2 regions of the Faecalibacillus sp. genome follow, and region 1 is predicted to be linked to the other one. Evidence: a T-box and tRNA genes for the amino acid it is inferred to sense, from the RefSeq annotation. Region 1 holds a T-box; the other holds one or more tRNA genes.
What was found. The T-box of region 1 lies ahead of metG (methionine--tRNA ligase). A T-box ahead of a tRNA ligase gene usually reads a tRNA of that ligase, here a tRNA-Met.
Positions count from the first base shown of each region.

Region 2: it encodes a tRNA-Met, which carries the amino acid that the T-box ahead of metG (methionine--tRNA ligase) is inferred to sense. The anticodon was not compared.

Region 1 covers NZ_JBKYAR010000011.1:24,871-29,144, reverse strand. The annotation lists gene rsmI (16S rRNA (cytidine(1402)-2'-O)-methyltransferase) at 1-495, shown strand, start outside; gene ACLVEP_RS05150 (polysaccharide deacetylase family protein) at 584-1,921, shown strand; T-box leader at 2,025-2,221, shown strand; gene metG (methionine--tRNA ligase) at 2,260-4,221, shown strand.
Region 2 covers NZ_JBKYAR010000002.1:99,843-104,116, reverse strand. The annotation lists gene ACLVEP_RS01485 (manganese catalase family protein) at 1-36, shown strand, start outside; gene ACLVEP_RS01480 (HD domain-containing protein) at 72-1,055, opposite strand; tRNA gene ACLVEP_RS01475 (tRNA-Pro) at 1,204-1,280, shown strand; tRNA gene ACLVEP_RS01470 (tRNA-Ala) at 1,292-1,367, shown strand; tRNA gene ACLVEP_RS01465 (tRNA-Met) at 1,394-1,470, shown strand; tRNA gene ACLVEP_RS01460 (tRNA-Ser) at 1,481-1,573, shown strand; tRNA gene ACLVEP_RS01455 (tRNA-Met) at 1,594-1,670, shown strand; tRNA gene ACLVEP_RS01450 (tRNA-Asp) at 1,675-1,751, shown strand; tRNA gene ACLVEP_RS01445 (tRNA-Phe) at 1,758-1,833, shown strand; gene ACLVEP_RS01440 (YitT family protein) at 1,886-2,743, opposite strand; partial or broken gene ACLVEP_RS01435 (ammonium transporter) at 2,852-4,060, opposite strand; gene ACLVEP_RS01430 (P-II family nitrogen regulator) at 4,080-4,274, opposite strand, start outside.

The sequences.
Region 1 (4,274 bases):
ATTTCTGGATGTAATGCATGTTTAGATGCTTTGGTTGTTTCTGGTATTGCACCACAGCCATTTATGTTTTATGGTTTTTTAGATCATTTAGATAAAAAGAAGAAAAAGGAATTAACTGAATTAAAGAAATATAAAGAAACTATTGTTTTTTATGAATCACCACATCGCATCAAAAAAACATTAACACTCATGTTAGATATTTTAGGTGATAGAAATATTGCTTTATGTAGAGAAATTACAAAAAAGCATGAAGAGATTATTAGAGGGCATATTTCTGAAGTTATTTCTATTGTAGATGAATTAAAGGGTGAAATGGTTATCGTTGTTGAAGGAAGCCAAGAAGAGGAAGTAGAAATTGTTTTTAATACAACTATCAAAGAAGATGTAGATATGTATATTGAAAAAGGTATGTCTACAAAAGACGCTATTAAAGAAGTTGCTAAACAAAGAAATCTTAATAAAAACAGTGTTTATCAAGAATACCATTCTAAGTAATGGTATTTTTTGTTTCACGTGAAACAAAAGATAAATATATAAAAGGTGCTTTATTTGTGGTATATTATAAGAAGGAGGCAATGGGAATATGTACAGTAAAAAAAACTACAGTCATAGAAGACGTAGAAGAAGATTAAAACCAATACCAGTTATCATTACAGCATTGGTGTTTATATTAATAATAGGTGGAATTTATTTCCTATTATTTGGTGGTAAAAATAAATATGAGGCCTATAATTCATATAATACAGATAATAAACACTATGGGACAGTTGAACATTATGAAAAAGAAAATGATCAATTTTATATATCATTATATTATCCTAAAGTAAAAGAAAAAAATTTAAATAAAATGATTAAAGACTCATATAATACATATTTAAAATCTGAAAAAAAGAAAAAAGATCAAAAAGATATTCTTTATTTGGATTATTCATGTAAAAAAATTTATAAACAATATATAGTTATTGAATTGGATTATAAAAGAGTCAATGAAGATGAAACAAAAACAAAATCAACAAAACAAATAATGACATATGATTGTAAAACAAATCAATTATTAACTTTAAAGGATTGTTTACATGGTAAATATGGAGCGTTATTAGATCAACTAGGAGTAAAAAAATATGATAAAGAATCAACTGCTATTAAAGTAGGTAAGAAAGATTTTACATATTATACAGATAAAAAACTAAAAAACAAAGTTGTTGTTAATTATAAAAAGAATAAAGATTACATAAAACTTGCAAATAAAAATATTCCATCAAATGCACCGTTAGATGTGAAAGCTCCAAAATTAATGAAAGTTGATCCAAAGAAAAAAATGGTTGCTATTACATTAGATGATGGACCACATAAAACATTAACAGAAAGAGCAATGAATGCTTTTGAAAAATATAATGGTCGAGGTACTTTCTTTGAATTAGGACAAAATATGAATCTTTATCCAAATATTGTCAAATCAGTTTATGAAAGAGGTCATGAATTAGCAAGTCATACATATAAACATGCGCAACTTACTAAATTAGATGCAGCAACATTAGATAGTGAAATTAGTAAAACACAAGAAGCTTGCTTTAAAGCTTGTGGTACAGAACCAACATTGATCAGACCACCATACGGAGCTAAAAATGATACTGTTAAATCTGCTTTTCATTCTTATGGTTTAAGTATGATTTTATGGGATGGAGATACTGAAGATTGGCGTTATAGTAAAGCTGCAAATGGTGCACAAATTATATGTGATCATATTATTAGAGATACTAAAGCTAAAACAGGTGATGGTAATATAGTTTTGATACATGATATTCATGAAAATTCTGTAGCAGGATTGGAAATGGCTCTTGATCAATTGAGCAAGGAAGGATATCAATTTGTAACTGTGTCAGATTTATTGAAATATAGAGGACATTCTGATTATAAATAGTATAGTTTAGGCTATACTATTTTTGTTTCACGTGAAACATATTTTCTTTCAATGAAACTCATTGACATTAATTTAAGGGTTTGATAAAGTTAATAAGGATACAATAAATACGAAGAATGGAAGATGTTAAAGCAAGACATTTAGAGAGCTGGTGGGTGGTGAAAACCAGTATGTTAAACTTTAAGAGATGGCCCAGGAGTAGTTATTTCAAATAGTTAGAAATAATCGTTAACTGCGTTAAAGTTTTGAGTGACACAGCAATGTGTAAAAAAGGTGGTACCGCGATTATTCGTCCTTTTATAAGGACGTTTTTTTATTTTTATAAAGGAGATTAGAAGATGAAAGACGAAAAAGATTATTATCTTACAACAGCAATTACTTATACTTCAGGTAAACCTCATATTGGAAATACCTATGAAATTATTTTAGCTGATGCAATTGCTCGTTTTAAAAGACAAGAAGGGTACAATGTTAGATTCCAAACAGGAACAGATGAACATGGACAAAAAATTGAAATTAAAGCTAAAGAAGCAGGAATTGAACCTAAGCAATATGTAGATCAAGTTGCAGGTGTTGTTAAAAATATTTGGGATATGATGGACACATCATATGATAGATTCATGAGAACAACAGATGAATATCATGAAAAACAAGTACAAAAAATCTTTAAAAAATTATATGACAAAGGTGATATTTACTTAGGACATTATGAAGGTAAATATTGTACAGCATGTGAATCATTCTTTACAGAATCACAATTAGTTGATGGTAAATGTCCAGATTGCGGAGGAGATGTTCATGATGCTAAAGAAGAAGCATACTTCTTTAAATTATCTAAATATCAAGATCGTTTAATTAAACATATTGAAGATCATCCAGAATTTATTCAACCAGTTTCAAGAAAAAATGAAATGATGAATAACTTCTTAAAACCAGGATTACAAGATTTATGTGTATCTAGAACGTCATTTAAATGGTCTATTCCAGTTGATTTTGATCCTAAACATGTTGTTTATGTATGGATTGATGCATTAACTAACTATATTACAGGACTTGGATATGATGCAGATGGAAATCATGGTGAACTATATAAAAAATTCTGGCCAGCTGATTTACATTTAATTGGTAAAGATATCGTTAGATTCCATACTATTTATTGGCCAATTATGTTAATGGCATTAGATATTCCATTACCAAAACAAGTATTTGGACATCCTTGGTTATTACAAGGTGAAAGCAAAATGTCTAAATCAAAAGGAAATGTTATTTATGCAGATGATTTAGTAGATATCTTTGGTGTAGATGCAGTCAGATATTTTGTATTACATGAAATTCCATATGATAATGATGGAAGCATTACTTGGGATTTATTAGTAGAAAGAATTAATAGTGATCTTGCTAATGTTTTAGGAAACTTAGTTAATAGAACAATTGCAATGTCTAATAAATACTTTGGTGGTATTGTAGAAAATAAAAATGTATGTGAACCAGTGGATCAAGAATTAAAAGATTTAGCGTTAGCTATGCCAGCTAAGTCTATTGCTAAAATGGATGAATTTAAAGCATCAAATGCATTAGATGAAATCTTTAACTTATTAAGAAGAACAAATAAATACATCGATGAAACAATGCCATGGGTATTAGCTAAAGATGAAACTAAAAAAGATCGTTTAGCTACAGTATTATATAATTTAATTGAAGCAATTAGATTCTCATCTGTTATGTTATATCCATATATGCCTTCAACATCTACAAAAATTTTAGATCAAATCAATACAGATCAACGTGACTTTGAAAGCTTAAAAGAATTTGGTAAATATGCTTCTGGAACTAAAGTTGTAGAAAAACCAGAAATGTTATTTGCAAGATTAGATCCAAAAGAAGTTGCTAAAAAAGTAGAAGTAATTGAAGCAAAACAAAAAGCTTCTATTAAAGCTGTAAAAGAAAAGAAAGAAAAAGAAGCAAAAGAATCAAAATCAGAAATTACAATTGATGATTTCTCTAAAGTAGAATTAAAAGTAGGAGAAGTTATTAAATGTGAAAAACATCCAAATGCTAATAAATTATTAGTAAGCCAAATTGATGTTGGTGAAGAAACACCAAGACAAATTGTTAGTGGAATTGCTGATGTTTATTCACCAGAAGAATTCGTTGGTAAAAAGGTTATTGTTGTAACAAACTTAAAACCAGCTAAATTAAGAGGAGTAGAATCACAAGGTATGGTTCTAGCAGGTGGAGATAAAAAAGTATTAGGTGTTGTTGAAGCAGGAGATTTACCAGTAGGAACAACAATCAGATAAATTAAAATCGCATGAATTCATGCGATTTTTTCGTTTTATCTATATTTTTTTGA
Region 2 (4,274 bases), on a different contig from region 1:
TTTACTTCATCAAAACGTGAACAAGTATGTGAATAAGGTGAATAACTTAAGTTATTCACCTTTTATGCACCCTATTCACATTTCCCCCACAAATATTCACTTAAATCAATTGCTAAAAACGTTTGTATTTCTTGATTTATATCCTCATTAATTTTAGAAATCCTTCCTTTATTTTCTACATAAACATCAATATATCTTTTTTTAGCAGGGATTTGTTTACAAAAAAAGTTCTTATTTTTTCCTTTATAGATACAATTTAATTGTTGATAACTCACCCATAATCTTTTAATTTCATTATCTTTTATCAACAAATGAATAAAGTCCTTTTCTTGAAGATAAAAATCATTTTCGGTGACTACACCTTTATTGACTGCTTTTTTAATAATGTAAGATAAATATTGCATTGCATAACGATCTTCATCACAAATATAAACATGTGCACACTTTAACATCATTCTTGTAAAAAGAATGGCCATTTCTTCATGTTTAAAAATAAGTTCATCTTGCGTGTCATTCACTTTTAAATCATTATAAATTGTTTGAATCGTTTCAAAATCACAAAATCCATAACTATACATATTTCCTAATGTATATTCTAAACGGTCTGCAGAAAGTTTAGGAGATTCATTATCACAAAGAGGATATAAATGATAATTACAAACATCATCTATCTTTAAATGATACCTATGAATTAAAGAAACTAACGAACTATCTCGTTCGATTATTTTTTTCGTATCTAACTCTGTTGATTCTTGTTTTAAATAATCTTGATGATAGAAATCAATTGTATGTGCAAAAACAGGAGTTGCTATATCATGAAGCAAACCTGCTGTTGCCTGTTTAAAATCATGTGTAAAATGATAAACAATTAAAGCAACCCCTATACTATGTTGATAACGTGAATATGGAACAATATTTGAAAAGAAATCAAAAGCAGTATATTCAACTCCACAATTCATTCCAATATCTTTAAGTCTTTGCATTGATAGCGCCTGTATAAAATTATTTATAAACTCTATCTGTTCTTTTTCATAGATTTTCCATAATTTTTTCAATTTTTTTCAACTCCTTAAAATCATAAATTATATACATTTTATCATACTTTTTTAAAGTATATTAAAATATGGTAAAATTTATTTTAATATTTTTTTAAAATAAAGCTTGATTAAAATGAAAATATATGTATAATTATAAGGGCAGTGACGGGAAGTAGCACAGCTTGGTAGTGCACCTGGTTTGGGACCAGGGGGTCGCAGGTTCAAATCCTGTCTTCCCGACCATTTATAAAATTGGGGCCATAGCTCAGCTGGGAGAGCACCTGCCTTGCACGCAGGGGGTCAGCGGTTCGATCCCGCTTGGCTCCACCAATTAATTTAATAAATTTCAATATTATGGCGGGATAGCTCAGTTGGCTAGAGCATTCGGTTCATACCCGGAGTGTCGAGGGTTCGAATCCCCCTCCCGCTACCATTAATATTGCGGAGATTTACCCAAGTCTGGCTGAAGGGACTGGTCTTGAAAACCAGCAGAGGATTAACGTCCTGCGGGGGTTCGAATCCCTCAATCTCCGCCATTTATTAAAAAACTTAATATCGCGGGATGGAGCAGTCTGGTAGCTCGTCGGGCTCATAACCCGAAGGTCGTTGGTTCAAATCCTTCTCCCGCAACCAAAATGGTCTGGTAGTTCAGCTGGTTAGAATGCCGCCCTGTCACGGCGGAGGTCGCGGGTTCGAGTCCCGTCCAGACCGCCAAATGATGGTTCCGTAGCTCAGTCGGTAGAGCAGAGGACTGAAAATCCTCGTGTCGGTGGTTCGATTCCGCCCGGAACCACCATTTTTTTATTTGATTTTACGTATACAAAAAAAGCATCTTACGATGCCTTTTTTTATAATCTTTTTTCAAACCCTCCATGAACCATCGGTCCTTGTGCAAGAGTCACAAATGCTTTTGGATCTAATGAAGAAACAATTTTATTGAGTTGTTGAATTTCATATTTATTGATGGCTACATAAAGGATTTCTTGTTCTGTTTCAGTATAAGCACCTTTACCCATCCAATAGGTAACTCCTCTTCCCATTTGTTCCATAATTGCTTTTTTGATCATTTTATTTTTTGTAAATATTAATACGGCTACATTGATATTTTGTAGATGGAACTTATCTGCTGTTGTATATAAAATAGCAACAAAAACAATTGAATACATGATAATTTTAATATCATAAATAAATAAACATATTCCAAATAAAACAACATTAAATATAATTGATAACTGTCCAGCTTTAAAATCAGGATTTTTCTTAACTAAACAAACTGTTGCAATATCAATACCTCCACAACAACCACTACTACGAAGAGCAAGTCCTACCCCTATTCCACAAATAATTGCTGCAAAAGCAACATTCAATAAAGCATCTTCTACAATTGGTTCTTTAATTGCTGGTAAAATGGATAATAATATTGTTTGAATAATTAAAGAAATAATTGTTTTAAAACAAAATTCTTTATTCATTATTTTATAACCAAATATAAATAATGGAATATTCATTGATAAATTGATAATTCCTAAAATATTAATTGATTTTGGAATAACAATAAACTTATGTATGAAATAATCTATTAATTGTGCTAAACCAATCATACCTCCAAAATTAATTTGATTCGGTGTAACAAATAACCAAATCCCAATTGATAACAACGTTGAACCTAAAATCAAATAAAAATATTGTTCTAATCTTTTATTCATATACTCCCTCACCCATGAAAAGTATAATCTACTTTAGTTTTTTCTACAACAAAAAAAAGAGTCAAATCAATGACTCTTAAAAAATTATTTTTTAATATATTCTGGATATGCTTCACATCCATGTTCTTCTAAATCAAGTCCTACAATTTCTTCTCTTTCAGAAACACGTAAACCAAATAACTTTTTAATAATATAGAAAGTAATTGTAATAGTAATTGCTGTCCAAATACCTACTGATAAAACACCTGTTAATTGTTTAATTAATAAATCAAATCCACCACCGTAGAATAAACCTGTTAAAGTACTTTCTGGTGCAGAAGTTGTCGCAAATAAACCAACAGCAATTGTTCCCCAAATACCATTGCAACAATGTACAGCAACAGCACCTACAGGATCATCAATGTGTAATTTATAATCTAAGAACCAAACTCCAAAGCAAACAAGTAATCCAGCAACAGTACCAATAATAATTGATCCTAAAACATCTGTGACGTCGCATCCAGCAGTGATTGCTACTAAACCTGCAAGTGAAGCATTTAAACACATACCAACATCAGGTTTACCATATTTGACCCAAGTAAAGATCAAACAAGAAACAGTTGCAATGGCTGGTGCCACTGTTGTTGTTACGAAAATTGAACCAAGTTGTGGAACAGTTGTAGCAGCCGCCCCATTGAATCCATACCATCCAAGCCAAAGAATAAATACACCTAAAGCACCAGCAGTAATGTTATGTCCAGGAATAGCGTTAACTTTAACGACTTTACCATTTTTATCTGTATCAAATTTACCAATACGTGGTCCTAAAATTTTAGCACCGATTAAAGCAGAGATACCACCAACCATATGAATCGCACATGATCCAGCAAAATCATGGAATCCTAGTTGTGATAACCATCCACCACCCCAAATCCAATGAGCTTCAATTGGATAAATAAGTGCTGAAATCACTCCTGAATAAACACAATAAGATAAGAATTTTGTTCTTTCTGCCATTGCTCCAGAAACGATTGTTGCTGTTGTTGCACAGAATACTAAGTTAAATACAAAGTTTGAAAAATCAAAGTTTGCATAATTTGTAAATATATCAAATCCTGGTTTACCAATAAAACCAAGTAAGTCTTCACCTAATAATAAACTAAAACCAATTAAAATAAATGTACATGTCCCTATACAAAAATCCATTAAGTTTTTCATAATGATGTTGCCAGTATTTTTGGATCTTGTAAATCCCGCTTCTACCATTGCAAATCCTGCTTGCATCCAAAATACTAAAGCAGCACCAATTAAAAACCATACCGCAAATGTCTCACTCATAATAAATCCCCCTCATTTTTTAAAGTGCATTTTCTCCTGTTTCTCCAGTTCTAATTCTGACTGCTTCTTCAACTGGATAAACAAATATTTTTCCATCTCCTACATTTCCACTAGATAAAACTTCAGTAATTTTATCAATAATGCTTTGTACAATATCATCTTTAACAACTGTTTCAACTCTTAATTTTGAAACTAAGTTAACTGAATAAGTAAC